2 regions of the Mycoavidus cysteinexigens genome follow, and region 2 is predicted to be linked to the other one. Evidence: predicted binding sites of a transcription regulator. Region 2 holds the regulator's gene; the other holds the start of a gene.
The links. The regulator NrdR, encoded in region 2, represses ribonucleotide reductase genes. The targets are predictions, from matches to a motif close to CACNANATNTNGTG.
Positions count from the first base shown of each region.

Region 1: a site for NrdR is predicted at 13,804-13,817, ahead of MCB1EB_RS09765 (ribonucleoside-diphosphate reductase subunit alpha). Genes of this name have one in related genera too.

Region 1 is NZ_AP018150.1:2,301,752-2,318,404, reverse strand. Features, by position in the region: gene obgE (GTPase ObgE) at 38-1,144, shown strand; gene proB (glutamate 5-kinase) at 1,128-2,270, shown strand; gene MCB1EB_RS09800 (RNA pyrophosphohydrolase) at 2,267-2,830, opposite strand; gene MCB1EB_RS09795 (proline--tRNA ligase) at 2,940-4,718, shown strand; gene MCB1EB_RS09790 (MarC family protein) at 4,731-5,327, shown strand; gene MCB1EB_RS12130 (hypothetical protein) at 10,449-10,601, shown strand; gene ffh (signal recognition particle protein) at 10,598-11,962, opposite strand; gene MCB1EB_RS09775 (cytochrome C assembly family protein) at 12,031-12,906, shown strand; gene ampD (1,6-anhydro-N-acetylmuramyl-L-alanine amidase AmpD) at 12,989-13,615, shown strand; gene MCB1EB_RS09765 (ribonucleoside-diphosphate reductase subunit alpha) at 14,015-16,653, shown strand, end outside.
Region 2 is NZ_AP018150.1:2,132,754-2,149,406, reverse strand. Features, by position in the region: gene tolB (Tol-Pal system beta propeller repeat protein TolB) at 1-427, opposite strand, end outside; gene tolA (cell envelope integrity protein TolA) at 566-1,417, opposite strand; gene tolR (protein TolR) at 1,414-1,857, opposite strand; gene tolQ (protein TolQ) at 1,893-2,585, opposite strand; gene MCB1EB_RS09165 (SDR family oxidoreductase) at 2,635-3,381, opposite strand; gene glyA (serine hydroxymethyltransferase) at 3,660-4,907, shown strand; gene nrdR (transcriptional regulator NrdR) at 4,914-5,366, shown strand; gene MCB1EB_RS09150 (NAD-dependent epimerase/dehydratase family protein) at 5,605-6,573, shown strand; gene MCB1EB_RS09145 (MraY family glycosyltransferase) at 6,670-7,671, shown strand; gene MCB1EB_RS09140 (nucleoside-diphosphate sugar epimerase/dehydratase) at 7,671-9,566, shown strand; gene MCB1EB_RS09135 (ABC transporter permease) at 9,596-10,399, shown strand; gene MCB1EB_RS09130 (ABC transporter ATP-binding protein) at 10,426-11,151, shown strand; gene MCB1EB_RS09125 (rhamnosyltransferase WsaF family glycosyltransferase) at 11,184-12,401, shown strand; gene MCB1EB_RS09120 (glycosyltransferase family protein) at 12,565-13,422, shown strand; gene galE (UDP-glucose 4-epimerase GalE) at 13,666-14,697, opposite strand; gene MCB1EB_RS09110 (phosphomannomutase/phosphoglucomutase) at 14,878-16,260, shown strand; gene waaC (lipopolysaccharide heptosyltransferase I) at 16,330-16,653, shown strand, end outside.

The DNA.
Region 1 (16,653 bases), 170 kb from region 2:
AGGTGCATGGGTAATTAAAGCGGATTGAATAAAAGCAATGAAATTCATTGATGAAGTAAAGATAGAAGCCTTCGGTGGCGATGGTGGTAACGGCAGCGCATCGATGCGGCGCGAGAAATTCATCCCATTTGGCGGGCCGGATGGGGGGGATGGTGGGCGAGGCGGCAGTATCTATGCTATTGCCGACCGTAACATTAATACTTTGATTGATTACCGCTATGCTAAAAAGCATCAGGGGGGCAGAGGCCAGAACGGGCGTGGCGCGGATTGTTATGGAAAAAGCGGCGAAGATATTACGCTGCGCATGCCTGTGGGTACGATCATTACGGATCTTAACACCGGCGAAACCATTGCTGATCTGACTGAGCATGAACAGCGCGTCACGCTTGCTCAAGGCGGGAGTGGCGGGTTAGGTAACCTTCATTTTAAATCAAGCACGAATCGCGCGCCGCGCCAAAAGACCGAAGGCAAAGAGGGCGAATATCGCCTGCTTCGCTTGGAATTGAAAGTCTTGGCGGATGTCGGCCTATTAGGTATGCCGAATGCGGGTAAATCGACTTTTATCGCGTCAGTTTCCAATGCTCGCCCAAAAATAGCCGACTATCCATTTACCACGCTTGCACCTAATTTAGGCGTGGTGCGGGTTGGTCCTAGTAAAAGTTTTGTGATTGCGGATATTCCAGGCCTGATTGAGGGCGCCGCTGAAGGGGCTGGACTCGGCCATCGTTTTTTGCGGCATTTGCAGCGCACTAGCGTGTTATTGCATTTAGTGGATATAGCGCCTTTTGATGAAGGCGTAGATCCGGTTGCAGAAGCACAGGCGATTGTGAATGAGCTGCGTAAATACGATGCGGAGCTTTATGCTAAGCCGCGTTGGTTGGTGCTTAACAAAATTGATATGCTGCCAGAAGATTTGCGCGCGGCGCGGATTGCAGAATTTGTGCAGCGTTTTGGCTGGGAAGGGCCGGTGTTTGGCATTTCTGCGCTGAATGGGCAAGGATGTGAAGCACTGACTTATGCCGTTTATGATTATCTGGCCAAGTATGGACCCGCTGGCCGCGCTGCTGAAGCAGCGCAACTAGCGCAGGATGCGCGTTTTCGGGACGGGGCGCCAATCGATGACGACGATGCAGGCGCTCTCTAAGCCTGCATCCCAGCCGGCGCTTGCTGCCGCCAAACGCTTGGTGGTTAAGGTAGGCTCAAGCCTAGTTACCAATGACGGGCGTGGACTTGACCATAGCGTGATGCGGAGCTGGGCTGAGCAAATCGCGGATTTGCGCAGGCTTGGCAAAGAAGTGGTGCTGGTGAGTTCAGGCGCGATTGCCGCAGGGATGCAACGTCTTGGTTGGAGCCGCCGTCCGCGTGAGATCGACGAATTGCAGGCCGCCGCTGCAGTCGGCCAAGTCGGGTTGGCGCAAGCGTATGAAAGCCACTTCAACGCGCATCAGTTGTGTAGTGCGCAAATTCTTTTGACGCATGCTGATTTGGCCGAGCGTGAACGTTATTTAAATGCTCGTTCGACCCTGCTGACCCTATTGCGGCTAGGAGTGGTACCGATTATTAATGAAAACGATACCGTCGTGACCGATGAAATTAAATTCGGCGATAACGATACACTAGGCGCTTTAGTCACCAATCTCATCGAGGCGGATGCGCTGATCATTTTGACTGATCAGCGTGGTTTGTATACAGCTGACCCGCGGCAGGGCGCAAATGCGACTTTCGTTGCGGTTGCAGAGGCTGGCGATCCGGCCCTTGAAATCATGGCGGGAGGTGCGGGAACGCAGCTTGGCCGGGGTGGCATGCTGACTAAAATACTTGCTGCTAAGCGGGCCGCGCATAGTGGGGCAGGCACGGTGATTGCAAGTGGACGCGAACCCGATGTGCTAACCCGGCTAGTAGCGGGTGAAGCTATCGGCACTCAACTGACTGCGCGCACGCCGCGCATGGCTGCGCGTAAACAATGGATGGCGGATCATTTGCAAGTGCGCGGTCATGTGGTCGTAGATGACGGCGCATGCACTAAGCTGAAGCAAGAGGGGAAAAGCCTGCTGCCAATCGGTATTCTGAAAGTACAGGGCGTGTTTGCGCGTGGTGAAGTGATTGCGTGCTTAAGTCCAGCGGGCCAAGAAGTGGCGCGCGGACTCACCAATTATAGCAGTGCCGAAGCGCGGCTGATTCAGCGTCGACCCAGTAGCGACATTGAAGCTATCCTGGGTTATATGCTGGAGCCTGAGCTGATTCATCGCGACAATCTTGTCTTGAGTTAACCTGCTCCGCTGCGCGAGGGTTGGCATCCGTTTTCTACTAGGGTGGATGGTGTCGCATCGATTAGCCGATTCTCTGCGCGTGCGGGCAAATGGTGGATAAAGCGCGCTAACTCAACTAACGCCAGTTGATACACGTCGCGTTTAAATTCAATCACCGCCTCGCGTGGTACCCAATACTGATGCCAGCGCCAAGCGTCGAATTCTGGGTGTCCGGTGGCGCGTAAGCAAATATCGCAGTCGCGCCCGACCATGCGCAACAAAAACCAAATTTGTTTTTGCCCACGATAATGGCCACGCGCTTCGCGCTTAATATATTTGTCTGGCACCTCATAACGCAACCAGTCGCGTGTGCGGCCGAGGACTTTGACATGTTCGGGTTTTAGGCCAATTTCTTCATATAACTCCCGATACATTGCTTGTATTGGAGTTTCGCCATAGTGGATGCCGCCTTGCGGGAATTGCCAAGAATGCTCGCGGATCCGTTTGCCCCAAAACACGTCATTGCGTGCGTTTAAGAGAATGATGCCGACGTTTGGACGAAAGCCATCGCGATCCAGCATACAACTACCCTTGAATCCTTTAAAATAACGCGATTATAAACAATCGCAGGCGCAGTGCACGATCTTAGTCTACTGTGCTTGTTTTTAACCCTACTGCTGGGAAATTTAAATGAAGGCCTCTGGTTTTTTTATCCATACACTTAAAGACGCGCCTGCCGATGCGGAGATTGTCAGTCATCAGCTTATGCTGCGCGCGGGCATGATTCGGCGTATCGCGGGTGGTATTTATACCTATATGCCACTGGCTTTACGTTCGGTGCGTAAAATTGAAGCGATCGTCCGTGAGGAGATGAACCGAGCCGACGCGCTGGAATTGCTGATGCCTGCCGTACAGCCTGCTGAACTATGGCAAGAATCGGGGCGTTGGGCGCAATATGGGCCGGAGTTGCTGCGCTTGAAAGATCGCCATCAGCGCGATTTTGTGATTGGGCCTACGCATGAAGAAGTCATCACGGATATTGCCCGTAAGGAAATTAAGAGTTATCGGCAAATGCCGGTGACTTTTTATCAAATCCAAACCAAATTTCGCGATGAAATTCGTCCCCGCTTTGGGGTGATGCGCGGCCGTGAATTTATCATGAAAGATGCGTATTCGTTTGACCAGGATAAGGCCGGCTTAGAGCGTTCATACCAGAAAATGTATGCAGCTTATGAACGTATTTTTAAGCGACTTGGCTTAGTGTTCCGGGCGGTGGCGGCTGATAATGGCTCGATAGGCGGGTCAGGCTCGCATGAATTCCATGTGATTGCGGACACCGGCGAAGACAGCATTGCTTATTGCCCAACGTCGGACTACGCTGCCAACGTTGAAGCAGCTGATGCACTGCCATTAATTGAGCAACGCGCCGCGCCGCAAGAGACCCTGACTAAGGTGGCTACACCGGCTGCAGAAAAATGTGAAAGTGTCGCTGCGCTGCTTGGCGTTCCGCTGGAGCGTACAGTTAAATCGATTGTGCTGGCTATCGACGCCCCCGCGCAGGCTGAGGCTAATCCACTCACAGCTAAGCAAAATGGCGCTGCAGCGCCGCACATTTGGTTGTTGCTATTGCGTGGCGATCATACGCTGAATGAAGTGAAATTGGGCAAACTGCCAGGCGCTACAGGCTATCGCTTGGCGAGTGAGGCGGAAATTATCGAATACTTTGGTGCAGCGCCAGGCTATTTGGGGCCGCTGGGCATGCAAAAGCCGGTCAAAGTATTGGCCGATCGTACGGTCGCTATGATGAGCGATTTTATTGTTGGGGCGAATGACGCGGGCTTTCATTTAACCGGGGTGAATTGGGGCCGTGATTTGCCGGAGCCCATGGTGGCTGACCTGCGTAATGTCGTGGAAGGGGACCCTGCGCCAGATGGGAAGGGGACGCTAGCTATTTGTCGAGGCATTGAGGTAGGACACGTTTTTCAGCTTGGCACCCGTTATTCAGAGGCATTGAACGCGACCTATCTGGATGAATCAGGGAAGGCGCAGCCTGTGGTAATGGGATGTTATGGCATTGGCATTACCCGCATTCTGGGTGCGGCTATCGAGCAAAATTTCGATGCGCGCGGCATCCTCTGGCCGGAGGCGATGGCGCCGTTTGAGATCGTTATCTGTCCGATTGGCTATGAGCGTAGCGAAACGGTACGGGTGGCGGCACAACGCTTATATGCAAGTTTGCTTGAGATGGGCATTGATGTGATTTTAGACGATCGCGGCGAGCGTCCAGGGGTCATGTTTGCGGATTGGGAGCTGATCGGGGTACCGCACCGGCTGGTGATTAGCGAGCGCAGTCTTAAAGAGAGCAAGTGTGAATATCAAGGGCGGCGAGAGGCCCAACCGATATTCATGGATAGTTTGGCGGCAGCAGAAATTGTCGCCGCTAAAATTCGAGCAGCGCTTGAAGATTAAAAGGAAAAGATTGTGCAATATGATTTTTTGACAGCAACCATTTTATTGATTTTGATTGTTGATCCGCTGGGTAATATTCCGATTTTTATTAACGCGCTACGCAACGTTGCGGCCGAGCGGCGCGGATGGGTCGTATTGCGTGAAGTTGGCATTGCTTTTATGACGTTGCTGATTTTTCTGCTGCTGGGCGAGCACTTTTTGCGTTTAATGCATTTGACGGATATATCGTTGCAATTGGCGGGCGGCATTATCTTGTTTTTAATTGCGCTGCGCATGGTTTTTCCGGCAGCCGACGATCGCATGAATTTGGAGGTGGTGGGTGAACCGTTGATTGTGCCACTGGCGATTCCCGCCCTGGCTGGGCCCTCCGCAATGGCGACGGTTATGTTGCTCTCTTCTCAGGGGCCTGGACAGACCATTGAATGGATTGGCGCATTGACAGTCACCATGGTGGCCTGTGCCTTTGTGTTGATTTTAGCTGAACGGATTCAACGTCTGATGGGGCCGCGCACCGTGATCGCGTTGGAGCGTTTGATGGGGTTGGTGTTAATTGCGATTTCGGTGGAAATGATCCTAGCTGGAATGCGGAGCTTTATTCGCCAACTTTGAAGTCAGCCTAGCCTTGGGCTGAACGCACAAGGCTAGGTGTAACAACCTGCAATCGTGCCGTATTACAATCCCAACCATAGAAAATAACAGGATAACACTATGTTGGATAGCATCTTATCGTCATCGCGGAGCGTGCTCTCGCTACAAGAAACGCTGGATCTCGCGAGCTCTTACTTAGAGACTGCTAGCAAGGCTAAGGATCTCAAGATCGCGTTAGTATTATGCGACGACGCAGAAGCCTCGTTATCCCAGATGAAAAAAGCCGTGAAAAAGGCGCACGCTCCTGAAACCCTAGCAGATCAAACCTTGCGGGATAAAATCGCCACCGTGTATTTTGAGCATGGCAAGGTGTTGGACCAGTTAGGGCAACCCGATAGGGCGCAGGCGAGCTATAAAAAGGCGCAAAAGTGGGGCTATGATGAGACTAAGTCGGCCACTACTATGACTATGCCGGTCATGTCGCTGTTTACGAGCATTGCGCCAACTGTGACTCAGACGGCCACATTGACCTTAATACCTTCCCCGCCATCATCTGCTCATGAAAAAAGCGATCTGGTGGAGTATCTGTTTAAAAAGGCGCTGTTGACGCTGAGTTCCTTAGAAGTGTCGAAGAAACCCAGCCTTTTTTTAGTGTATGCGCACGACAATCCAGATCCAAAGCACGGAGAAGCGAAGGCCTCGACGTCTAAATATTTAATCAATCATTTATCAAAAATCCGAGGCGTGACGCTCTATTCGGATCAAACGCCGATAGGGCAAGCGTATGCAAATTCGGATGAAAATCTGAACGAGGATGGCAAGCTAGAAGACATTTTAACCAATCAACTCTGTTTGCTGCCCCATCAGTTGCGAGCGGATGTTAAACCGGTGGATAAGGTGATTGTGTGTTGTTCTGATGTCTTAGGAAGCTATCTAAAAGGGCAGTCCTATAAAGCGTTTTGTGATGAGCTTAAAATAGCCTATGAAAAAGATCGAGAAGCCTATCATCAAGACAACCAACAAAAGGGTACTACCGCTTTACGTGAGGTAATCAAAAAATTTTCCGAAGAGGAAAAATATAGGGCGGAGTTCCATCATGTATTGACGGAAATGGCTTTTTTGGAAATTCGCGCAAAGTATCGCGAAGGTCAGCACGGGATTATCCCGGTTTCGTTAACGCCCAATAGCTATGACTACTGCCTGAAGGATTTTATTAGATCGACGACGGTGCGGATGGAAGATCCTCTGCGCTTTGATTGGCAAGTACAAAAGGGAGAGGAAGTCTATCTGAACCAAGGTTCACATGGTGTACTGTTTAAGGTGATTGAGCGGCTGTTAGCGGGCAGTAATGAGGCGAAAACGTTTCTGGATAAGTTTTGGACGGGGCACAGCACTGTTATATCCCGTTTAAAGAGTGATTCAAATTTTGGCAAGCTAGAATTTGCGGAGCTCTTAGACGGTATCTTCGATGACATACGGACCACGCTGCACAAGCAATTGGCCTCCACTGTGCAGCAAGAACATGAACAGTTGCAGGTGTTCCGTGCCGACCCTAGGGCCGCGTTGAAAGAACAGTATTCGCTAGCCTTAACGCAAAATGAGGCATTTCAAGAGACCCTAAAGCTATATGTTGAACCGCGCTGCCGAGCGAGTATTAATGGGGAGAGCAAAACCTTTGGCCTCTTACCCCAAGCTCAAGCCTTTCTAAAAGATAAAAAAGTGATTTTGTTGACGGGAGAGTCTGGGGCAGGCAAAACCACCTTCAACCGCCTCCTAGAAAAGCACTTATGGGACCATCAAAAAGCAGACGATGCGATTCCGCTGTTTATTTCACTGCCGAGTATTGACAAGCCTGAGCACGATCTGATTGCCAAAGCATTAAAGAAAAGAGGGCTGTCAGAATTTCAGATCCAGAAATTAAAGAAAGAAAAGTTTGTCTTTATTTTGGACGGCTATGATGAGATTCGCCAGACGCAGAATCTATATGTGAGCAATTCCATCAATAAGTCTGACGGCTGGCAAGGTCAGATGGTGATCAGTTGTCGCAGCGAATATCTGGGCCAGGACTACCAAAGCCGTTTTCAACCGAATCCGATTGAGAAGGATAAAGACACGGCGTTTCAAGAAGTCGTGGTTCTACCGTTTTCAGAAAAAGAGAGCGATCACTATCTCAAAAAATATGTGGAGTACAACCCAACGGGCTGGACGGCACAAGCATACCGAGAAGCTTTCTCCAAACAATCTAATTTAAAAGACTTGGTTAGCAACCCATTTTTGCTGCGGGTGGTGCTAGAAGCGTTACCGTACGTCGAAGAAAAGGGGAAAGCGGGATCTGCGATCCAGTTACGGATGGACCTGTATGATCAGTTCGTCAGACAATGGTTTGAACGCAACCAGCAGCGCTTAAGCACTCAAAATTTAACGGGTACTAAAAAAGAGATCTTTAGCATCCTATCTGACGAAGGATTTGCCCAGCACGGCATTGTATTTGTGCAAGCATTAGCGGTGCAAGTGTATATCGAGAATGCAGGTAAACCGATAGTTGATTATTCGTCGCTCAACGACAAGGGGAGTTGGAAGGATGCCTTTTTCGGTCGAGAAGAAGAAAATCAACTGCTGCGTGAAGTGTGGCCGTTGATCCGAAGTGGGACTGAATACCGTTTTATCCATAAATCGCTGCTGGAATATTTTGTGGCGCGGTCGCTGTTTGAGTCGTTCGATGGGTGTATGGAGGTAAGCGCCCGCCAACGTCGAGGCAGCGCCGCTTCAGTCTATAGTTTTGAAGAGCACGCTGTTTTACCCCCCAAAATGCAGCGGAACCTATCGTTAACGCCAAAGCATTGGATTGGCGATCTGGGTATTGTGCGCTTGTTGACTAATCGCGTGCAGCAAGAGCCCATATTTAAGGAACAGCTGTTAGCGATTATAGAGCGCTCGAAAGCGGATAAAAGCGTACGCCAAACGGCGGCGAATGCCATGACGATTTTGACCAGAGCGGGAGTACAGTTTATTGGTGCTGATTTAAAGGGGATCCAAATACCCGGTGCAGATCTGAGTTTTGGGGTGTTCGATTCAGCGCAGTTGCAGGATGCCGATTTAAGAAAGGCCACGCTTCACATGAGCTGGCTGCGGCAGGCGAATTTAAGCGGAGCGCAGATGTCTGGTGTGCAGTTTGGCGAATGGGCGTATCTTGAAGAAGAGAGCGAGGTGAACTCTTGTGCCTATTCACCGGATGGGAAAACCTGTGCCATAGGACTTAATAACGGTAAGATCCGTGTGTATGCGACGTCGAATTGGGAAAAAATTCACACCTTACAAGGCCATACCGACTCTGTTTTGAGCGTGGTGTATTCGCCGAGCGGCGCGCAGATTGCATCGGGGAGTTTAGACAAGACGGTGCGGCTGTGGGACGCGGAAAGCGGAGCCCCCGGGCACACCTTACAAGGACATACTCACTGGGTTACTAGCGTGGTGTATTCGCCGAGCGGCGCGCAGATCGCATCGGGGAGTAGGGACAATACGGTGCGGCTGTGGGATGCGGAAAGCGGAGCCCCCGGGCACACCTTACAAGGACATACCGACTATGTTTTGAGCGTGGTGTATTCGCCGAGCGGCGCGCAGATCGCCTCGGGCAGTGATGACAAGACGGTGCGGCTGTGGGATGCGGAAAGCGGAGCCCCCGGGCATACCTTACAAGGACATACCTCCTCTGTTAGGAGCGTGGTGTATTCGCCGAGCGGTTTGCAGATCGCCTCGGGCAGTGATGACAAGACAGTGCGGCTGTGGGAGGCGGAAAGCGGAGCCGCCGGGCACACCTTACAAGGCCATACCGACTCTGTTTTGAGCGTGGTGTATTCGCCGAGCGGCGCGCAGATTGCATCGGGGAGTTTAGACAAGACGGTGCGGCTGTGGGATGCGGAAAGCGGAGCCGCCGGGCACACCTTACAAGGACATACCTCCTATGTTTTGAGCGTGGTGTATTCGCCGAGCGGCGCGCAGATCGCCTCGGGCAGTTTTGACCATACGGTGCGGCTGTGGGATGCGGAAAGCGGAGCCGCCGGGCACACCTTACAAGGACATACTAACTGTGTTAATAGCGTGGTGTATTCGCCGAGCGGCGCGCAGATCGCCTCGGGCAGTTATGACCGTACGGTGCGGCTGTGGGATGCGGAAAGCAGAGCCCCCGGGCACACCTTACAAGGACATACCGACTATGTTTTGAGCGTGGTGTATTCGCCGAGCGGCGCGCAGATCGCATCGGGGAGTAGGGACAATACGGTGCGGCTGTGGGATGCGGAAAGCGGAGTCGCCGGGCACACCTTACAAGGACATAATAACCGTGTTAATAGCGTGGTATATTCGCCGAGCGGCGCGCAGATTGCATCGGGCAGTTCTGACGAGACGGTGCGGCTGTGGGAGGCGGAAAGCGGAGCTCCCGGGCACACCTTACAAGGACATACTCACTGGGTTTTGAGCGTGGTGTATTCGCCGAGCGGCGCGCAGATCGCATCGGGGAGTTTAGACAATACGGTGCGGCTGTGGGATGCGGAAAGCGGAGCCCCCGGGCACACCTTACAAGGACATACTAACTGTGTTAATAGCGTGGTGTATTCGCCGAGCGGCGCGCAGATCGCATCGGGCAGTTCTGACCATACGGTGCGGCTGTGGGATGCGGAAAGCGGAGCCGCCGGGCACACCTTACAAGGACATACCTCCGATGTTTTGAGCGTGGTGTATTTGCCGAGCGGCGCGCAGATCGCATCGGGCAGTGATGACAATACGGTGCGGCTGTGGGATGTTGCCTCGGGTAAGTGTCGTGCGGTGATTAAAGGTTTTGGCGGAAGAGTCAATAGCGTAGCCTGGAAATCGACGCTCGAGGGTATCTATCTATTGACTGGCAGTGATGATAAATTAGTTCGTCAGTGGCAGGTGGTAGGAGGTGGTGATGAAGTTCAGGCGCGTCTGAATTGGATGTCACCGCATAGTGAGTTGAATGTGAGGGATAGCGTGCTCGATGGAGTGAAAGGCTTAAGCGAGGTGAATCGATCACTGTTGAAGCAGAGGGGTGTAGCGCCTTCCTATTAATAAACTTTTAGCAGGAGTTAAGCCAATTACGTGCTAATAATCCGACATTTCAGTCAAATGGAACCCGACTTAAATGCCCGCGCCGGCCTATCTTCTCTGCATGTGAGTCCATTGCAAATACTGCGGGTTTGCGGCAATGGAGTGCAGATCGGGGCGTTTTCGATTGTAGGTGTTGCTACAGCTAGGGTCGCGGCCGTGCTTGAAACTTAGCGCATCCCTGGTAGCATACCTTTTACGCTGCGCATCATACTCGCTAAGTTACCGCCTTTAAGCTTTTTCATCATGGTGCGCATTTGATCGTATTGCGCCAACATTCGATTGAGTTCTTGCACTTGGACTCCCGCGCCCGTGGCGACACGGCGTTTGCGGCTGGCTTTAAGTAGCTCGGGCTTGCGCCGTTCAAGGGGTGTCATCGCGTTAATCATGCCTTCCATCCGGCGTACTTGGCCTTCGGCTTGATTCATCTTCTGTGGGTTGTTGGCGGCTTGAAATTGCGCCGGTAATTTATCCAGTAGCGATGACAGGCCGCCCATATTTTTCATTTGCGCGAGCTGCGCTTTAAAATCATCGAGCGTGAAATTCCCTTGTTTAACTTTATGCGCGAGCTGTTGCGCCGCTTGCAGATCCACTTTATGTTGGGCTTGCTCAACTAAAGCAAATAGATCGCCCATGCCGAGAATCCGGCGCGCCATGCGATCTGGATGAAAGGTTTCAAGACCGTCAAGTTTTTCGCCAACCCCGACAAATTTAATCGGCAGACCCGTAACATGCCGCACGGATAAAGCTGCGCCACCCCGCGCATCGCCATCGAGTTTGGTTAGAATAATGCCGGTGAGCGGTAGTGTAGTATTAAAAGCTTGGGCGGTATTCACTGCATCTTGCCCAAGCATGGCGTCAACCACAAACAGGGTTTCAGCGGGATTTAAGGCGGCATGTAGGGCAGCGATTTCTTGCATCATCGCGGTGTCGATGCCTAAGCGGCCAGCCGTGTCGACGATTAATACATCGTGATAGTGGCGTTGCGCCCAATTGAGCGCAGCCTGCGCAATTTCAAGTACGGATTGTTCAGCTTGTGCTGGAAAATAATCTGTCTGGGCTTGTTCGGTCACGGTTTTGAGCTGAGCCATGGCGGCAGGTCGATAAATGTCGCATGAAACAGTCAGGACCTTTTTTTTCTGTTGTTCGCGCAAAAATTTGGCCAGTTTACCCGCGGTAGTGGTTTTACCCGCTCCTTGCAAGCCAGCCATTAAAATGATTGCAGGCGCTTTGACGGCAAGCTGCAACTCGGCCGTCTGGCTGGCATCATCACCGCCCATGATCGCCGTGAGCTCACGCTGCACCACGCCAACTAACGCTTGGCCTGGGGTTAAGCTGTCAAGCACCTCGGCGCCTAGGGCTTTTTCTTTAATGCGGGCGGTTAAGGCGCGCACAACGGGCAGCGCAACGTCGGCTTCAAGTAAAGCCAGGCGCACCTCGCGCAGCATTTGCTGGGTATTGGCTTCGGTTAAACGGGCTTCGCCGCGCAGCGTTTTAACAATGCGCGTCATGCGCTGAGTAAGGGTATCGAACATAGAAGCTAAGTGAGCAGTAGTGTTACAAACAACTTTTGAGAAATGAGCGACTCGGGTAAACTTAAGTTATGACTATTGTACTGTACGTATTGACAGCGGCCCTCTATGGTGGCCTAGCATCTGTAGCTTGGCGCCGGCATTGGCGTCAAGGGGGCGGCGCTGCTTATAGTAGCATGCCAGCGCAGCCGCGTTGGTGTCGCGAGCGCTTATTGTTGGCCAGCGCATTAAGCGCGCATGGGGGAGTACTATACACCACGATCTTTTTGTCCGATGCAATGATTTTTGGTTTTGCCTTTGCGGTATCCGCCATGTTGTGGCTGAGCATGGGCATTTACTGGCTTGAAAGCTTCTTTTTTGAGCTAGAAGGTTTGGCTTTATTGGCGCTGCCGCTGGCCTGTCTGGCCTCGTTATTGCCACTGGCATTTGGTGGCGTGCATTTATTGCCCTATGCGGCCACGCCATTGTTCAAATGGCATTTTGTCATGGCGAATGTCGCCTATGGTTTGCTCGCACTGATGGCGCTACATGCGTTGCTCATGCTGCTGGTTGAGCGCAGATTGCATCGTGTAGCCGGCGCGCCTTGTATCGCGCCGCACCAAAATTGGTTTGGCAATTGGCTTGATTCATTGCCGCCTTTGCTGACGCTTGAAAAATTATTATTTCGCTTGATGGGCGCCGGTTTTGTGCTGCTGACGCTGGCCTTGTTGTCGGGCATTCTTTTTAGTGAGCAGCTATTTGATCGCGCCTTGCGCTTTGATCATAAGACGGTTTTTGCCTGTTTATCGTGGGTTATGTTTGGCGTTATGTTAATCGGCCGAAGATTTTATGGCTGGCGTGGTCGCGTTGTATTACGTTGGATCTTAGCCGCCTTTGGGGTGCTCTTATTGGCTTATATAGGGAGCCATTTTGTCTTTGAAGTCCTGTTGTCGCGCCGAGTTGCATAGGTGCGCTTAGGGTCTGCTCAAGCGCGCGCGGGCCGGTGGCCCAACCCAAAGGCTGCCGCATCCACTCAAATGCTCATGGTGCATGAATAAAACTCAACCAAATGCTAAAGGACAGTGCGTGAATCTGCCGCTGAGGGTTAATCAACACGGTTGGCTTGAAACCACAGGGAGGCAAGTTTCGCCTAATTTTGATGCGCGGCCGCTTGGCATGACGCCGACGCTGATTGTGATTCACAACATCAGCTTGCCGCCAGGTGAATTTGGCGGATCGCAGATTGGGGATTTATTTTGCAATCGACTCGATTTTGCGGCGCATCCTTATTATGAAAAGATTCGAGGTTTGTGCGTATCAACCCATTTTCTGATTCGGCGTAACGGCGCATTGCAGCAATTTGTTTCCTGCGAGGATCGCGCCTGGCACGCGGGGTTGTCTAATTTCTTTGGGCGCGAGCGCTGCAATGATTTTTCGATCGGAATTGAACTTGAAGGAGCTGATACAGTCCCATTTGAAAGGGCTCAATATGCAAGGCTTGCAGAGTTAGTTAAAGTACTGATTGAGCACTACCCGATTGGCGCACTCGTCGGACATGAAGACATTGCTCCGGGGCGCAAGACGGATCCGGGGCCTTATTTCGATTGGCGGTGTTTACGCGATTTGAGCGGCCTGACGGATGACTATTTTCCTTATCAACAGCTAAACGCACGCTGACTCGCACGATGAAAGTGAACGCGGTACATAGAGTGAGTGACGAGCGTAGCGTGTAGCACGGAATTTGATTGAATGGTTCACTTGGGTGCATAACACAAACTTAAAAAAGTCAAGGACGTAAATAAAAAATAAAACAGTGTCCAGAGCTTAATAAATTCACTATACTTAGTATTCTAAGTTTTTCTTAGCACTATATATTGTGTTTCTTCTGTATTCTAGTCACTCTGCAATGCGCGCCAATCTATTGTTTAAACACTTGATAAAACAATGCTGGGTTCGTGTTTCGTACATTTTCTTGTCTTCATTCGTAGCCGCAAAGGCGTATCACTTTGAAGACAGTTTCTTATTTTCAGCCGCGGTTTTGCCGCGCTTTCATTCAATAGATTAGGAGTTTTGCCGATGCAAACCACCACTTATAAAGCCTCAACCGGAACGGACGAGCCGCTGAGCCGTTCTGCTAGCTCTCAAGGCATTCCGCAACATCAAAATGTGGCTCTGGTACAGACCGACACTTTAGCTGACTACAAGGTGATTCGTCGCAATGGCGCAGTAGTGGGATTTGAGCCCTCTAAAGTCGAAGTTGCGATGACTAAAGCTTTTTTGGCCGTAAACGGAGGGTCGGGTTCGGTCTCCGCGCGCGTGCGCGAGCAAGTGACTCAGCTCACGCAAAATGTGGTGCGCGCGCTGGTGCGCAGTCGGCCGGCTGGCGGCACGTTTCATATTGAGGATATTCAAGATCAAGTCGAGCTTGCATTGATGCGCGCTGGCGAGCATAACGTGGCCCGCGCCTACGTCTTGTATCGTGAGAAGCGGGCACAAGAGCGTGCGCTGAGCGCTCAGGCGCAGCCAAGCATGGAAGAAAGCATTCGGGTGACAGAGGGAGAATCGATGCGCCCGCTTGATTTGTCTGCGCTGAAAGCGTTGATTGCCTCTGCTTGCGCTGATTTAGGCAGCGCCGTGCAGGCCGAGCCGATTGTAACGGAAACCATTAAAAATCTTTACGATGGAGTGCCGCTTAGCCAAGTTTATGATTCAGCTATTCTTGCTGCGCGCACAATGATCGAAAAAGATCCGGCCTATAGTCAGGTGACCGCGCGTATTTTGCTGCACACGGTGCGTCGTGAAGTGCTCGCTGAAGAAGTGACGTCAGCTGAAATGGCTACCCGCTATGCCGAATATTTCCCACAATTTATTAAACGGGGCGTCGCAGCGGAACTACTGGATGACAAGCTATTACAGTTCGATCTAAAAAAACTAGGCGCAGCGCTTGATGCTAGCCGCGATTTGCAATTTGGCTATCTTGGGCTGCAAACGCTTTATGACCGCTACTTTTTGCACCATGAAGGGCGGCGCATTGAATTGCCACAAGCCTTTTTTATGCGAGTGGCAATGGGGCTCGCCCTGAATGAAATCGATCGTGAAGCGTGGGCTATTGAGTTTTACCATGTGTTGTCTCAATTTGATTTCATGAGTTCGACCCCAACCCTCTTTAATTCAGGGACACGTCGCGCGCAACTATCGTCATGTTATCTCACCACGGTAGAGGATGATCTAGATGGTATTTATGAGGCATTAAAAGAAAATGCCTTATTGTCAAAGTTTGCCGGCGGCTTGGGTAATGATTGGACGCAAGTACGCGCGCTAGGCTCGCATATCAAAGGCACAAATGGCAAGTCGCAGGGGGTGGTGCCTTTTCTAAAAGTGGTGAACGACACTGCGGTCGCGGTGAATCAAGGCGGTAAACGTAAAGGCGCAGTATGTGCTTATTTAGAAACCTGGCATTTAGATATTGAAGAGTTTCTTGAGCTGCGCAAAAATACAGGGGATGATCGCCGTCGTACGCACGATATGAATACTGCGAACTGGATTCCCGACCTGTTTATGAAGCGAGTACAGGAAGAGGCAGATTGGACCTTGTTTTCACCTTCAAGTTGCCCAGACTTGCACGAAAAATTTGGCGCTGAATTTGAAGCCGCTTATATCGGCTATGAAGCAAAAGCTGCGCGAGGCGAGCTTAAACTGTTTAAAAAAGTGCCGGCGATTCAATTGTGGCGCAAAATGTTGGGAATGCTATTTGAAACCGGCCATCCTTGGATTACCTTCAAAGATCCGTGCAATATCCGTTCTCCGCAGCAGCATATTGGCGTTGTGCATTCATCCAATTTGTGCACCGAGATTACGCTAAATACCAATGAGAGCGAAATTGCGGTATGCAATTTGGGTTCAGTCAATTTAGTGGCGCACCTGGTTCAGCGAGAGGATGGCAGCTTAGAGTTGAATCACGATAAGCTGAAAAAGACCATTCGAACCGCGATGCGTATGCTCGATAATGTCATTGACATTAACTATTACGCGGTGCAAAAGGCCCGCCATTCAAACTTGAAGCACCGGCCAGTAGGGCTTGGCATCATGGGGTTTCAAGATTGTTTGCATTTATTGCGCCTGCCATATGCTTCGCAGGCTGCCGTTGAATTTGCTGATCGTTCAATGGAAACCGTGTGTTACTACGCATATTGGGCTTCGACTGAGTTGGCCGCTGAGCGTGGCTGCTACTCAAGTTATCGGGGTTCATTGTGGGACCGAGGGATTTTGCCGCAAGATACAGTGCAACTGCTGGCGGAGGCGCGCGGTGGCTATGTCGAGGTTGATCAATCGAGTTCGCTAGACTGGGATGTGTTGCGTGGCCGCATTGCACAACATGGCATGCGCAATTCAAATTGTGTGGCGATAGCGCCAACCGCGACGATTTCAAACATTATTGGGGTGTCGGCATGTATTGAGCCGACCTTCCAAAATCTCTATGTGAAATCGAATCTGTCAGGGGAGTTCACGATCGTGAACGATTATCTCGTGCGCGATTTGAAAGAGCGTGGCCTGTGGGATGAAGTGATGGTCGCCGACTTGAAATATTTCGATGGCATGTTGGCTCGCATTGAACGGATTCCGGCTGAATTGCGCGCGCTGTACGCAACCGCTTTTGAAATGGATCCTAAATGGTTAGTTGAAGCGGCCTCACGCCGGCAAAAATGGATCGATCA
Region 2 (16,653 bases):
TTAAGCGTAGCTCGCTGGCTGGGCTAACGAGGGAGAGCCCGCTGAGATCTTGTTGTTTGACTGTATCGTAGAGTCGAAAGCGCACCTCATACTGACCATTGGCTAAGTGGGTAACGCTACCGGTCACAAGGGCGTCAGCGCCTTTTGCGCGCCAACTGTTTAAGTCCACGGCGTTGGTTTCAGAGATCGGCGTTAGGCCCGCATTGAGGTTAGTAAACCGGCCGCTACGGGCTAAATCAGCACGAATAATTTCGCTAACTTGCTGAGGCGCCGCGCCTTCATCGCGAAAATTTGCGATGGCAATTGGCAAGAAATTTGAGCCAACGCCAGCAATATCAATATTCAGTTGTGCGTGCGCGGCAGTTGTGGCTGCAAACAAGCAGCCTATGGTTACCGTTCTAAGAATAAACTGGATGATCAGATTCATAATGAATTTAGGTTGGTATTTTGTCTCAACTACAAGACTATGGTAACAGGTAGCAAAATAGCATGACACGATAGCGTGGCGAAAGCTTTGTGTGTTGCATATAGGGCCTCTAATTCGGCTAGTAGGACAAGCCTTAGCTTAATCATTGAGGCGATAGGTAAAAGTAAAGCTAGACGGAGCTTTACCATCGCTATCGCGCGGCATAGGGTCGGATTTTTGTACAGCACGCAATACGGCATCGTCCCATCCTGGATTGCCGCTAGTTTTTGTGATTTGTGCATTTAGGATCGTGCCATCAGGGGCGCATTGCACGGATACAACAGCTTGTGGATTGCCATCAGTGGAGTCTGCGCTGAATGCCATATTTGATTTAACGTGCCGTCGTACTTTATCGACATAGCCGGCTGAACTGTGGCCGCCAGCGCCAGTGCTTGATCCGTTTGTGCTCATGCCAGCGGCAGAGGGACTTTGGCCGGCAAGACCCTGGAGCGCTAAGAGACGCGCTTGGCGTTGCTGTTTTGCCGCTTCCTGAGCTTTTTGCTGCGCCTGGAGGGTTTTCTGTTGCTCGGCAAGTTGCAGTTTACGTTGTGCTTCTCGCGTTTTCTTCTCTTTCTCTTGTGCCGCCTGTTGTTGACGCTCTTGCAACTTCTGCGCTGCTTGCCGTTGCTTGAGCTGCGCTAACTGTTGTTGCTGTGTGGTTTCTGGCTTAGAGGGTTTGGTTTGCTGGAGAGCGATTTCGGCCTGCTCGGGTTGATGGGGCGCTGGCGCGGTTTGATCTACAATTGCGGGGGCCGGCGTAGCTTTAGATGTTGTTTCAGGCGGGGCGCTCCATAACTCGGCCTCGGCGCCTGCAGGCGGGTTACTTTGCCAGCGGATGCCATAAAATAGAAAAGCGAATAATAAGGTGTGCATTAGCACGGCGCAGACAAGCGCGCGCCGAGTGCCGCGTTCGCGTGGTGGGCTAAATGGAGAGGGCGTGTCGTGTTTCATTTTGATGCTTGAACGTATAGGCCAACGCGCTTGATGCCCCAAGTTTTCAGATCGGACATAACGCTTATGACGGTTTGATATTGGATATTTTTATCGGCTGCGATTACTACGGGTTGATCCGGAGCTAAAGCTTGCTGTTTTTGTAAGAAGTTTTCTAACTCAGCTTTTGACAGCGTGTCTTCGCGCATCTTGCCGCCATTTTGATAGCTGATTGACAGTTGTCCATTGGCGTGGATGTTGAGCGTAATGGGTGGCGCGGGTTGGGCGAGTGCGGCATTGCCGACGCTCGGCAAATTGATGACCGAGGGTGTTACAAGCGGTGCTGTCACCATAAAGATAACGAGCAATACGAGCATCACATCAATATAAGGCACGACATTAATTTCAGCCATTGCGCGGCGACGGCTACGCATCGTAGAACGGATAGAAGCGGCGGGCATAAGAGGATTCTCTGAAAGCGATTATATTTGTAAATTTAAGGCTGAGTATGTGTTTGACGTTGCAAAATATTTGAAAACTCTTCAATAAAAGTCTCAAAACGCATGGATAGCCGGTCTATATCGTGCGCGTAGCGATTGTAGGCGATGACCGCTGGAATCGCGGCAAATAGACCAATTGCAGTTGCAACCAGCGCTTCAGCAATGCCAGGCGCAACATTCGCAAGCGTGGCTTGCTGGACGTTAGCTAAGCCGCGAAATGAGTTCATAATGCCCCACACAGTACCAAACAGACCGATATACGGGCTGACCGAACCCACCGATGCTAAAAAAGAGAGATTCGCTTCAAGCACGTCCATTTCACGCTGAAAAGCAGCGCGCATGGCGCGCCGGGCGCCGTCTAAAATGGCGCTCGCGTCATGCATATTTTTTTCTTTGGTTTTTAAGAATTCACGCATGCCGGATTCAAAAATCCGCGCTAGCGCGCCTGCGTTGTGGCGTTGATCAATCGTACCCTGATAGAGGGTCTGTAAATTCCCACTCGCCCAAAAATCATGTTCAAAACGCTCCGTTTGCGCGCGCGCGTTGCGTAAGGCAAACCACTTTTTAAAGATAAATGTCCATGACACTAACGAGAGCGTTAGCAATAATGCCATGACGGCTTGCACCAATACGCTGGCATGAAGAATCAGAGAGAAGATGGATAAATCTTGGGTAGAGGAGGTGATCATAGAGAGCGCAAAACAGATGAAATAAGGGGGTGAATTAGGCTGAAGGGTCTTATTTCCGATGCACAGGTAAGGCGCTAAATGATTGAGCAACGGGCATCAGTTCTATATTGTTGATGTTAACGTGCGCGGGTCGGTTGGTGACCCAATAAATCGCTTCGGCAATATCTTCTGCGGTCAACGCCTGTACATTTTGGTACAGTGTAGCGGCTTTTTGATCATCGCCGTTAAAGCGCACATTTGAAAATTCAGTACCGCCGCATAAGCCAGGCTGAATGTCTGTCACTCGCACTGCAGTGCCTGCAAGGTCAGCGCGTAAATTAAGGCTGAAGTGCTTGACGAAGGCTTTGCTAGCGCCATAGATATTACTGCCTGGGTAGGCATAATTGGCGGCAATCGAGCTTATATTTACAATATGGCCTCGATTACGTTTAATCATAGCGGGCAAAAAAGCATGCGTCATGCGTACGAGACCGTTGATATTGGTGTCTATCATGGTTTGCCAATTCTCAAGCGCGGCTTCTTGCGCAGGGGCTACGCCAAGCGCTAAACCGGCGTTATTGATGAGTACGTCAACTTCGGCAAAGTCAGGCGGCAGCGAGCCAGGCAGCGCTGCAATCGCAGCGTGATCACGTACATCAAGTGGGATTGGCAACAAGCGCTCACCGATTTCGTCGGCCAGCGCTTGCAATCGATCCGCGCGGCGGGCAGTCGCAACTACGCGATGGCCCGCTTGGGCGAAAGTTTTCGCGATAGCTTGGCCAAAGCCAGCAGAAGCTCCAGTAATAAGTACGATCATATTGTGGTGCACCTTATTGTATGATTGAGGTTTTCTCCGCCAGTTATGCGCATTGCTCCCTAGAATGGGTAGAGCAAAAAGGGGAGAGTTTTTATAGCAAACGCAGCATAGCGCTGAGTTCGCGGCAGCAGATTCTTACTATGAAAGGTTCTGCATAATTTAAAGACTACTAAGAATTTTGTGTAAGATGATCAGTGAATCATATCAAAATGTTCGTTCGCTTGTACTTCAAAGCGGTTTTTTCGGTCCAGTTACCTTGACTCATTAAAGACGTTCCCATGTTTGACAAAACCAAGCACACTATCGCCAATATTGATCCTGAATTATGGCAGGCAATCCAGCAAGAAGACCAGCGCCAAGAGGCTCATATTGAGTTGATTGCATCGGAAAACTATACAAGCCCGGCGGTGATGGCCGCGCAAGGTTCGCAATTGACGAATAAATATGCGGAAGGCTATCCGGGCAAGCGTTATTACGGTGGCTGCGAATATGTTGATAAGGTTGAGCAGCTTGCGCTTGAGCGCGTCAAAAGGTTGTTTGGCGCTGAGGCGGCGAATGTGCAGCCGAATTCTGGCTCGCAAGCCAATCAAGGGGTCTTTTTTGCGATGCTAAAGCCAGGCGATACCATTCTGGGCATGAGTTTGGCGCATGGTGGACATTTAACGCACGGCTCGCCGGTCAATATGTCCGGCAAATGGTTCAATGTGGTGAGCTATGGTCTAAATGAGGCTGAAGATATCGACTATGAGGCGGTCGCCCAACTGGCTAAAAAGCATACTCCAAAATTAATGATTGCAGGTGCCTCAGCGTTTTCATTGCGGATTGATTTTGCGCGTTTAGCGAGTATTGCAAAGTCGGTCGGCGCGTATTTTATGGTAGATATGGCCCATTATGCTGGCTTGATTGCGGCCGGCCTTTACCCCAATCCAGTGCCCCATGCTGATTTCGTGACGACAACCACGCATAAAAGCTTGCGTGGCCCGCGCGGGGGCGTCATTTTGATGAAAGCCGAATACGAAAAAGTGATTAACTCGGCGATTTTTCCGGGTATTCAGGGTGGTCCGCTGATGCATGTGATTGGCGCAAAAGCGGTTGCATTCCAAGAGGCGCTGGCGCCAGAATTCAAGCAATATCAGCAGCAAGTGCTAGATAACGCAAAGGTGTTGGCCGAAACGTTGGTTAAGCGCGGGTTGCGGATTGTTTCGGGACGCACTGAAAGCCATCTGATGCTGGTCGATTTGCGCGCGAAGCAAATTACGGGTAAGGCGGCTGAAGCCGCCTTAGGCGCTGCGCATATTACGGTGAATAAAAACGCCATTCCCAATGACCCGGAAAAACCCTTTGTGACAAGCGGTATCCGTTTAGGTTCGCCGGCCATGACCACGCGTGGTTTCAAAACTGCCGAAGCTGAACAGGTGGGGCATTTAATTGCAGATGTGTTAGAGGCGCCCGACGATGCCAATACCCTTGAGCGGGTGCGTGGCCAGGTTGCCGCATTGACCAAACGCTTTCCGGTATATCGTTAAGCTGTTATGCGCTGTCCCTTCTGTCGTCATGAGGACACCCACGTGGCCGATTCTCGGCTGGCGGAGGATGGCGCCGCCATTCGCCGTCGCCGGCGTTGTCCAGGATGCGATAAGCGCTTCACAACTTATGAGCGAGCCGAGCTAGCCTTGCCCGCGGTGGTAAAAAAAGAGGGTAGTCGGGTTGAGTTTGATCGCCATAAGATAGCGGCGAGCATGCAACTGGCGTTACGTAAACGCCCAGTGAGCGCAGAGGCGGTGGATGATGCTATTGCACGGATTGAGTATCAACTGTTAAGCGCAGGAGAACGTGAGATCAATAGCGATAAGCTGGGTGAGTTAGTCATGCATGAGCTGCGCCAGCTTGATAAAATTGCCTACGTGCGTTTTGCATCGGTTTATCGAAGCTTTGAAGATATTTCCGAGTTTCAACAAGTTATTAAAGAAATTAAGCAGTTATAAACCACTGGGCCGTTGCCTCGTAAGCGTTAATCTGTTTTCCCCATAAGATGAACCTCATTATGCGCCGCTCTATAAAAAATCCGTAACCAATTGATTATAAAAGGTTTTTTTAATTTAAATTCAACATAAAAAATCAATTAGTTAGAAATTTATGTGGAATGATATGCATTAGATATATTCGTATTTAGAGTATTGGGCCTATAATGACGCTTTTGCCGCCTGACTGTGTAATAAATTGATGAATGTTCTTGTAACTGGCGCTAACGGTTTTATTGGCCGTGCTGTATGCCGTAAACTGCTGGCCATAGGGCATTCAGTCAATACGCTAGTGCGGCGCGCCAGCAGCGAAGGGAGTCCTGTGCCAGAGCTGGTGCATGAGGCGGCCGATTTTGCTGATATAGAAAGTACTTTGCTAGGCGTGGCGCCGCCACAGGTTGTGATTCACTTGGCCGCGCGCGTACATCTAGTGCGCGATACATCGTCAGCGCCATTAGAAGCATTTCGCGCTACTAACGTGAGCGGCACATTGCGGGTTGCGCAGGCTGCAGCCCGAGCTGGGGCGCATCGCTTTATTTTTATGAGTAGCGTCAAAGCGCTAGGTGAAGTGGAGCCTGGCAGACCGTGGCGCGAAGAAGATTTGCCCGCGCCAACGGATCCTTACGGCATTTCCAAATATGAAGCTGAAAAGGCATTGACTGTACTCGGTCGTGAGACAGGTATGGAAATTGTGATTGTGCGTCCGCCATTGGTATATGGCCCAGGCGTGCGCGCGAATTTTCTGCAGCTCATGCGGGCTATTCAGCGTGGTTTTCCGCTCCCGTTGGGTGCTGTGCAGGCCCAGCGTAGCTTTATTTATATCGAAAACCTTGCCGATGCGATTGCTCAATGTGTAAGCCATGCAGCGGCAGCTAACCGAGTTTTTCATGTCAGCGATGGCATTGACTTATCCGTTGCACAGCTTGTGCTTGAGCTTGGCCGTGTTTTAGACGCGCCAGCCCGATTATGGCAGGTGCCATTGCCTTGGCTGATTTGGCTGGGTCGTTTAACGGGGCAGACAATGCAGATGAATCGTTTGCTTCAGCCGTTACGCCTCGACATCACGCAAATGCGCACGGTTTTAGGTTGGTCGCCACCGTATGCTATGGAGGTAGGGTTGTTGCGTACTGCAACCTGGTATCAAGAACCTGGGATGGCCGTAGTAAAATGAGAGTGGACAGCCTTGCTAGCTTAGCATTGACAAAAATAAAAAAGGGCGGCTAGATCACTAACCAATTTTGTATGATTTTGTCAAATTTTACCTACTATGATTGATGCTTCCGTTATTTGGCTTCAATTACCGAGCTTGGCGTTAGTTGCCGCCGTGCTGGTTGCCGCCATTTTGCGGGGTTTGCTGGCGCTAGAAAAAGTACGGCAATTTGCCCCTGATGTACCCAATCATCGTTCGCTGCATACCCAGATTACGCCCCGGATTGGCGGATGGGCTATGGTGCCGATCATTGTGCTAGGCATGCTCGGTTGGGCGCGGACCTTGTGGCCCATTGCATTGGCTGCATTATTCGTGGCTTTCGTATCACAATTTGATGATCGGCGCGGCCTTTCCGCGCGCGTGCGCTTTGCCGCTCATGGGCTGGCCGTGCTGACGGTAATGTTGGGCTTTTCTCTATCGCTAGCTGGTTGGAAATTGGTATTGATCGTATTTTTATTGCTGTGGTTGATCAATTTATACAATTTTATGGACGGTGCTGATGGTTTGGCCGGCGGTATGACGTTTTTTGGGTTCAGCGCATACGCAATCGCCGCCGCTAGCGCGGCTCCTGATTTGGCGGGTGGCGCTGCTTTAGTGGCGGGAGCAGCGGCTGGTTTTTTAGTATTTAATTGGCCGCCGGCGCGCGTGTTTTTAGGTGACGCAGGATCGGTGCCATTAGGCTTTTTAGCTGGCGCGCTGGGCTTTTTAGGTTGGTTGCGCGAAGTTTGGCCGTTTTGGTTTCCAGCGTTAGTGTTCTCGCCATTTATCGCTGACGCATCGGTGACGCTCTGTAAGCGGCTATTGCGTGGCGAAAAATTTTGGCAAGCGCATCGTACGCATTACTATCAGCGGATGATTCAAATGAATGGCAGCCATCTTGGTCCAGTCCGAATGGCGTATGGGTTAATGGCGGTGAGTGCGGTGTTGGCGCTGATTAGTATGCAAATGCCAATAGGTATTCAGTGGACGATGCTTGCCGCATGGGGGTTGATATTGATTTCATTGGGATGGCGTATTGATTGCCGTTGGCGTCAATACATTCAGGAAGGAACGTACTGATGTTTTTTCGGCTTAAAAACACTTGGCTCTCTTCGATTGTATTCTTTTTTGATCTGAGCGCAGTTATCATAGCTTGGGTAGCGGCTTATCTTGTCCGCTTTAATGGCGAGGTGCCGCAAGAATTTAAAGAAAGTGCGCTGTGGGCATTGGTTTGGGTGTTGCCGATTCATGGCTTGGCTTTTCGCATATTGGGCTTATATCGCGGCATTTGGGGTTTTGCGAGCTTGCCAGATTTACTGCGCATCGTGCGCGCGGTTGTAGCCAGCACCTTTGCGGTTATGATCGGCGCAGCAATGCTTCAGCCGGCTCCGATCATACCGCGTTCGGTGTTTATCGTAGCTCCTATTTTTCTGTTTCTAATTATGGGGGGCGCGCGGATCTTCTATCGAACTCTCCGGGAGTTCTATCGGTATGGCGGTCTGATCGCCCAAGGCAAGCCGGTGCTTCTGTTAGGTGCGGGCAGTGCGGGCGCAAGCTTAGTGCGTGAATTAATGCGCTCAAGTGAATGGCGTCTAGTTGGGTTGCTGGATGATGACTCTACTAAACACGGTCGTGAGATTCAAGGGTATAAAATACTGGGTTCGATTAATGAGCTGCAACGCTGGGCCAGCGAGCTTAAGGCTGACCATGTGATTATTGCCATGCCATCGGCGCCGCTTGAGGTGCACCGGCAGGTGACTACGTTGTGCGTACGGGCGGGAGTAAATGTAATGGTGTTGCCTGCATTAGCACCGCTTACGCAAGGACACACTTTTCTGTCACTTATACGGCCGGTTAATTTAGAAGATCTTTTAGGCAGGGAACCCATTGCGATTGACAGCGCCCATGTTGAGGCGCTTCTCAAAGATCGGGTGGTAATGGTAACCGGTGCTGGTGGTTCGATTGGCTCTGAACTATGTCGGCAAATCTTGCGCTTTGCTCCTGCGCAATTAATTGCGTTTGAGCTTTCTGAATATGCAATGTATACATTGACCGAGGAATTGCGCGAGAAATTTCCTGAACTCTCGGTAGTGCCCGTGATAGGAGATACAAAAGACGCTTTATTGCTTGATCAAGTTATGCAGCGCTACGCTCCACATATCGTTTTTCATGCGGCGGCTTACAAACACGTACCGCTTATGGAGGAATTAAATGCCTGGCAAGCGGTGCGGAATAATGTACTGGGTACATATCGGGTGGGGCGTGCAGCGATTCGCGCCGGCATTAAACATTTTGTGCTGATTTCAACTGATAAAGCAGTCAACCCAACTAACGTAATGGGCGCGAGTAAGCGTTTGGCTGAAATGGCATGCCAGGCACTACAACAGACCACCCAGTTTACTCAGTTTGAGACGGTGCGCTTTGGCAATGTGTTAGGTAGTGCAGGCAGCGTGGTGCAAAAATTCCAAAAGCAAATTGCTAAAGGAGGGCCCGTGACCTTAACGCACCCAGAAATTACGCGCTTTTTTATGACGATCCCTGAAGCATCGCAGTTGGTATTACAAGCGTCAAGCATGGGGCAGGGTGGTGAAATTTTCATTCTCGATATGGGGCAACCGGTACGTATCGTTGATTTAGCGCGTGATTTGGTTCGGCTCTCTGGGCTGACTGAGGATCAAGTCAAATTTACATATACTGGTTTACGTCCTGGCGAGAAATTGTATGAAGAACTGCTCGCATGTGATGAAACAACTCGTCCGACACCGCATATAAAATTACGTATTGCGCGTGCCAGGGAGGTCCCTAGCTCATTCCTGGACGAGGTGCTGCCGTGGCTGACGCAACGGCGGATCTTAGCCGATGCTGAGGTGCGGCGTGATTTACGGCGCTGGGTTCCAGAGTATTCTCCGCTCGTGGGACCAATGCTGGCAAGTGTGCCTGAAGCTGTTGGGTATGTTCAAGTTGCGCATGAATAACTCTTTATAAAATCAATGGACTATTTTGTATGGCAACCGTTTCAACTAAAAGACATTTTCCCGCACTGGAAGACATCAGGGAGGCGATGCAAAAAGCATCGCTGATTTTTTTTATGGCATGGAGTGACGTCAGCGCACGCTATAAACGTAGTGTGTTAGGTCCCTTCTGGTTAACGTTAGGCACGGCGGTAGGTACAGTAGGACTTGGCTTTATTTGGAGTGAATTATTCAAAATTGATCGTAGCACTTTTATTCCTACGTTAACTTCTGGTTTAATCATTTGGCAGTTCATTGCAGGTTGCATTATCGAAGCGCCTACCTTATTCAACCGTCAGGCAGCGATTATTCGTAATTTAGTTTTGCCGCTTTCGATTCATCCTATTCAGTTAGTGTTTAAAAATCTAATCAACTTGATGCATAATTTGCCAGTTTACTTTGTGGTGGCTATAGTATTTCAGGTTAATTTCACTTATTATTCACTGCTGCTCTTGCCCTGCTTGATTTTGGTCGTCGCCAATTTACTTTGGATTACCTTAATGCTTGGTTTATTGGGTGCTAGACTGCGGGATCTCGAGTATTTAGTAGCGGCGGTGATGCCGATTTTGATGTTCTTGAGTCCGGTGATGTATCGACCGAATTATTTGCCTTTTAGTCAGAAGTTGATGTGGCTTAATCCGTTTTCCCATTTGATTGAAATAGTACGCGCCCCTTTATTAGGAATACCGCCTTCTTTATTGGTTGTTTATACCAATCTTGCTCTCTGTATATTGGGTTGGTCAGTGACGCTCATTTTCTTTAATAAGAAAAAAACGCGTGTAGCGCTTTGGGTGTAGTCACACATAATCTATGATAGTTGTTTATGGCTAGTTTAATATTTAATAACGTTACGGTTCAATATCCGATCTATAACAGTCGAAGCCGATCGCTGCGTAATCAGCTTGTGCGTATTAGTACGGGTGGGCGGATTGAAAGTGAAGCAGGACAGATTCAGATTGTGACTGCCCTCAAAGAGGTTAACTTTGAGCTTAAAAATGGCGATGCAGTTGGGTTAGTGGGCCATAACGGTGCTGGCAAAAGTACAATGCTGCGCACGATGGCGGGAATTTATACACCAATTTCTGGAGAAATTACACGAAAAGGCACGGTCGCGACCGTGCTTGAGATGGGAGCGGGGATGGATCCCGAGCTTACCGGCTATCAAAATATCACCCGCATGGCTGTTTTAATGGGCATGTCAATTGCCGAAATTCAAAAGAAAACCCATGAAATTGAGGAGTTCACTCAATTAGGAGGGTTTTTACATTTACCCGTCAGAACTTATTCAGCCGGCATGGCGACGCGCTTAATGTTTGCGGTAGCGACTTCAAAACAACCGGATATATTATTGGTTGACGAGGTTTTTGGGACGGGTGATGCTGAATTTCAAACTAAGGCGAAGGAACGGATGGAGGCATTAATTTCATCGGTAGGAATCTTTGTCTTCGCTTCGCATAGTACGGAGTTAGTTCGTAGTTATTGCAATCGGTTTTTTAAACTTGAGCATGGTTGTGTGGTTGAAATTGGGGCGGCTGAGCTCCCAGACTGAATTAGACCATTTAACATTTAAGAGAATAGCTTGTGGCAAAAATTGCGTGGCTTATCCCTCCTCTGATGGAGGGTTCAGGGGGACACAGGACTATTTTGCAGCATGCGTTTGCGTTAGAAGCACGCGGGCATGAGTGCGCTTTATATATAGAGGGCACAGCTCCATCTAAAAAAAGTGCAATTAAGCAAATTGAAGTAATGTTTGGCTATTGTTTTGCTAATGCTGTTTATGGTTGGGAGAATATCAAGCCCGCCGACTTAGCTATGGCGACTATGTGGTATACAGCTGCTATCGTACGGAGCTTACCATTTCCTTGCCTGAAAATGTATTTTGTACAAGATTATGAGCCCTACTTTTATCCGATGGGCGATAACTATTTAATGGCAGAGAGTTCGTACACTTATGGGCTGACGCCAGTGACAATTGGTCGCTGGTTATCGCATGAACTTAAAAAGCGTTTCAATATTGAGAGCTATTATTTCGAATTTGGGGCAGATTTATCAGTCTATAAGCCGCTGCCAAATATCGAAAAAGAATTAGCCGTCTGCTTTATTTACCAACCAGGAAAACCACGCCGTTGCGCTCGTATTGGACTTGAGGCGCTTAGTATTGTAAAGCATAAAATGCCAGAAGTTAAAATCTACCTTTATGGTTCTCAAGAAAAGGGGCATATCGGGTTTGAACACGAGCATTTGGGTTTACTAAACTTACATGATTGCAACGCACTATATAACCGGAGCGCCGTGGGGCTCTGTTTAAGCTCGTCAAATCCGTCACGCATTCCGTTTGAAATGATGGCGGCTGGCCTACCTCTCGTTGAGATGTGGCGTGAGAACACTCTATATGATCTGCCAGTAGAAGCGGTAATGTTATGTCTGTCGACGCCAGAGGCGATTGCTGAAGGCATTTTAACGTTACTTCAAGATGAGCAACAACGCATCCAGATGGGTAAAGCGGCTGCAGCGTTTATGTCAGAAAGGCCATTATCTATTGAAACGAATCGATTTGTTGAGGTGACGGAAATAGAGTTGCGAGGCAAGTCATCGTCAAATGACACGCCTGAACGTATATATACGAAGGGGCCAATTGTATCTGGGCTACGAGTTGGCACGTTGTTGCCAGCATTACATCAGCAACTGAGAACGTCGCTGAAAGGTTATGTTTACTCACTGCATCCGCTATTGAGATGTCCTATATTATGGGGTGCTAGAATAGCACGCCGAATAGTACAGTGGTTTCTAAAAAAATAGATGAATAAAAGTGTATCGGCTTAGAGCAGTAGATGTTTGGGATATTTTATTAAGACGTATTTGTCATCCAGGTTTTATTCAACTTGCGATCGCGCGTTATATGGTAAATCAATGTCATACTGAAGACTGTACCGGTTAGATAGGAATCGTAAAAGGTACTACTATGTTGCATGTTGACTTATCTGTGTCGGTCGTGATCTTTAAACCGAATTTAATTCTATTAAATCGGACACTCGAGAGCCTACGCCTCGCGATTTTTTATTTGCGGGCTCGGCGCAATCGCGCTTTATCGATTTCTATTGCATTAGTGAATAATGGCGCTGACGTTATGCCTGATACATGGGCTAGCGTTTTTAAGCGAGATGCGATTGAATATAAAGTGATTGCTGGTCATGGCAATATTGGTTATGGGCGAGGGCATAATCTCGCCATCGAATACTTAGCCAGTGATTTCCACCTTATTTTGAATCCAGATGTCGAGATGGCGGAAGACGCACTGATTCACGCATTGAATTTTTTCGACAAGCATCCTGAGATTGGGTTGCTCGCTCCACATGTGTCGGGCCAAGATGGCATGACTCAATATTTGTGCAGACGTTATCCGACAGTGCTGGATTTGTTTGCTCGTGGTTTTCTGCGAGGTAAGGCGCAAGCTTTATTTGCGCAACGGCTTGCGCGTTATGAATTACGTGACTTGATCATAGCCAAATCGACCACGCATGAGCAAGCTAATCAAATGACAGATACATTTATTTCACCGAAAATTATCAGCGGCTGCTATATGATTTTTAGGATGGATGTATTAAAAAAATTGAATGGCTTTGACCCTCGCTATTTTCTGTATTTTGAAGATTATGATTTGAGCCTACGCGCGAGCGCAATAGCTAGAATTGCTTATGTGCCAGCGATACGTATTGTTCATTTCGGCGGTGATGCCTCTAAAAAGGGCTGGCGCCATATTCGTATGTTTACCATCTCGGCCTATCGGTTTTTTAACCGTTTCGGGTGGCGCTGGCTGTGACCTAGTTTGCCGTTGCCTCTATTGGGCCTAAGGCTGTGCATAATAATTTGACTTAGAGCGACTGAGGGCGGTGAGTCCAGTTAACGCTTATCTGAAGCTCGCAAAGCAACCAGTCATCGTGTAGTGAGCGGGAAGCATTTTAGTCGCGATAAGACTGAATAGAAGCTATCGGCCTGTGGACTAGCAGTCGGCTGCCGGCTTGCGAGCCTTTGTAGATGAGAAGGTTAAACCGATTGAACCGATTTATTCTAAATACCCATGTGGATTATTTACCTGCCAGCGCCACTGATCCGCACACATCCGCTCGATCTCATACGCAGCCCGCCAGCTCATAACCTGCTGTGCGGCGCTAGGGTTGGTATAGTATGAGGCAATATCACCGGCGCGGCGCGCGACAATTTCATAAGGGATTCTACGCTTACTCGCCATCTCAAATGCGCGGACTATTTCAAGCACACTATAACCACGCCCAGTCCCAAGGTTAACCGTGAAGCCTAGATTACGCTTGGCGAGCGTATCAAGTGCCGCGAGATGTCCGCGCGCAAGATCAACTACATGAATATAATCGCGCACCCCTGTGCCGTCAGGTGTTGGCCAATCTCCACCAAAGATTTTCAATTGCTTGAGTTTGCCAATCGCGACTTGCGCGATATAGGGCATCAAATTATTAGGCACATCGTTTGGATCTTCGCCGATTAGCCCGCTCTCATGCGCGCCTACAGGATTAAAATAACGCAAAGCCGCAATTTTCCAAGTTGTATCTGTGGCTGCTAAATCACGCAGAATTTGCTCAGCCATGACTTTAGTGTGTCCATAGGGATTGGTTGCTGACAGTGGAAATGACTCATCAATCGGCACAGAATTTGGATTGCCATAGACGGTTGCCGACGAACTAAAAATAAAATTCTTCACATTGCATGTATTCATTGTTTCAAGCAAGGTGAGAAGGCTGTCCATATTATTACGGTAATATTGGAGCGGCTGCGCAACGGACTCACTTACGGCTTTTAGTGCAGCAAAATGAATCACAGCTTGGATCGCATATGCTTTGAACACGCGCGTGAGGGTATCCCGATTGCGCACATCGGCTTCAAAGAATGGTAAAGTTTTGCCGGTGATACGTTCAATACTTTTGAGCGCTCCACGTTTGCTGTTGCTCAGATTGTCGACCACAACCACCTCATAACCGGCATTCAGCAGCTCAACACAAGTGTGTGAGCCAATATACCCTGTGCCGCCTGTGACTAAAATGGTTCCTTTATGATTTGCTAGCATATTTCTTTGTTGGTTAAATTAAAGAGAGGTAGGCGGAAGTACATTAGGCTATGATTCGCACATTGCATGAATTCTATTTCAGAGAGATAGATATGAATTGAGGCTGTATTATAAATTGCATACCCATTAGCTTCTGAAAAGATAGTTTTTTTATTTGCTTTTTTAAGACTTTTTCATTCCATGATTTCAAACTCAATTTTCAAAGCATACGATATTCGTGGCATTGTTGGTCAAACACTGGATACGAGTGTTGCGCACAGCATTGGCTTGGCGTTTGGGAGCGAAGTGCGCGCTCTTGGTGGCGATGCAGTTGCAATCGGCCGTGACGGACGTTTATCCGGCCCCGAGTTGTCCAAAGCGTTGGCCGATGGCTTGCGTGCAGCCGGGGTTGATGTCATCGATTTGGGCTTAGCGCCAACACCGCTTGGCTATTTTGCAACCCATGTGCCACTAAATGGTCGTCAAGTCGATTCTTGCATTGTGGTAACGGGTAGTCATAATCCGCCTAATTACAATGGCTTTAAAATGGTGCTGCGTGGTGCGGCGATCTATGGCGAGCAAATTCAAGCGTTGTATAAACGCATTGTGGCTAAAGAATTTACTGTAGGGCAGGGTAGCTATCAGACGCATGATTGTGTGGCAGCGTATATCGAGCGGATTGTGAGCGATATTAAGCTTGCACGCCCATTAAAAGTGGTCGTTGACTGCGGCAATGGGGTAGCCGGTGCGATTGCGCCGCGTCTTTTTAGAGCGCTCGGGTGCGAAGTGCATGAGCTTTTTTGTGAGGTGGATGGTCATTTTCCGAATCATCATCCGGATCCGGCTCGCCCTGAGAATCTGCAGGATGTGATTGATGTATTGGCAGCAGGTGATGCAGAAATTGGCTTTGCATTTGATGGCGATGGTGACCGGCTAGGTGTAGTTACCAAAGATGGCCAGATTATCTATCCAGACCGCCAGTTGATGTTGTTTGTGCGTGATGTGTTATCGCGCCATGTAGGCGGGCAGATTATCTATGACGTAAAATGCACACGTAAGCTTGCACCATGGATACGGACACATGGCGGTGAGCCATTGATGTGGAAGACAGGTCATTCACTGATTAAAGCAAAGCTGCGCGAAACCGGTGCGCCGCTTGCGGGTGAAATGAGTGGACATATCTTTTTTAAAGATCGCTGGTACGGCTTTGATGATGGCCTTTATACGGGGGCGCGGTTACTTGAAATACTGTGTCGCACGGATGACCCGAGTGCGTTACTTAATGGGCTACCGGATTCGATTGCAACCCCTGAGTTGCAAATAAAATTAAGCGAGGGAGAAAATTTTAAGCTGATTGAAGAATTGCAAAAATCGGCGCGCTTTAATGGAGCCAATGAAATAGTGATGATTGATGGTTTGCGGGTTGAATATCCAGATGGTTTCGGTCTGGCGCGAGCATCCAATACTACGCCTATGATTGTGCTGCGCTTTGAAGCAGATGATGAAGAAGCGCTTGAGAGGATCCAACGAGATTTTCGCCGCGTGATTCTGGCGAAAAAGCCTGATGCTAAACTGCCTTTTTAAGCGCTTTTAACAAAAAAGCACCCAAGTATAATTTTCGTTTAGGTTTGAGTTGTAAGCCATTTGATTTAGATGCAGAAAATATTAATAGTGAAAGTATCGTCACTTGGCGATGTAGTGCATACGATGCCTGTGATCGCCGATATTCGGCGGCAGCATCCGACCGCGCAAATTGATTGGCTAGTTGAAGAGGGCTTTGCTGATCTTGTGCGTCTTGTGACTGGGGTACGCCACGTGATTCCATTTTCGCTGCGTCGTTGGCGTAAACGCTTATGGGCACCTGCAACCTGGGATGAAATGTGTCAATTGCGGCGGCGTTTAGCAAGCGAAGCTTATGATCTTGTAATTGACTGCCAAGGCCTCATCAAAACTGCTTGGGCCGCGCATTGGGCGCGG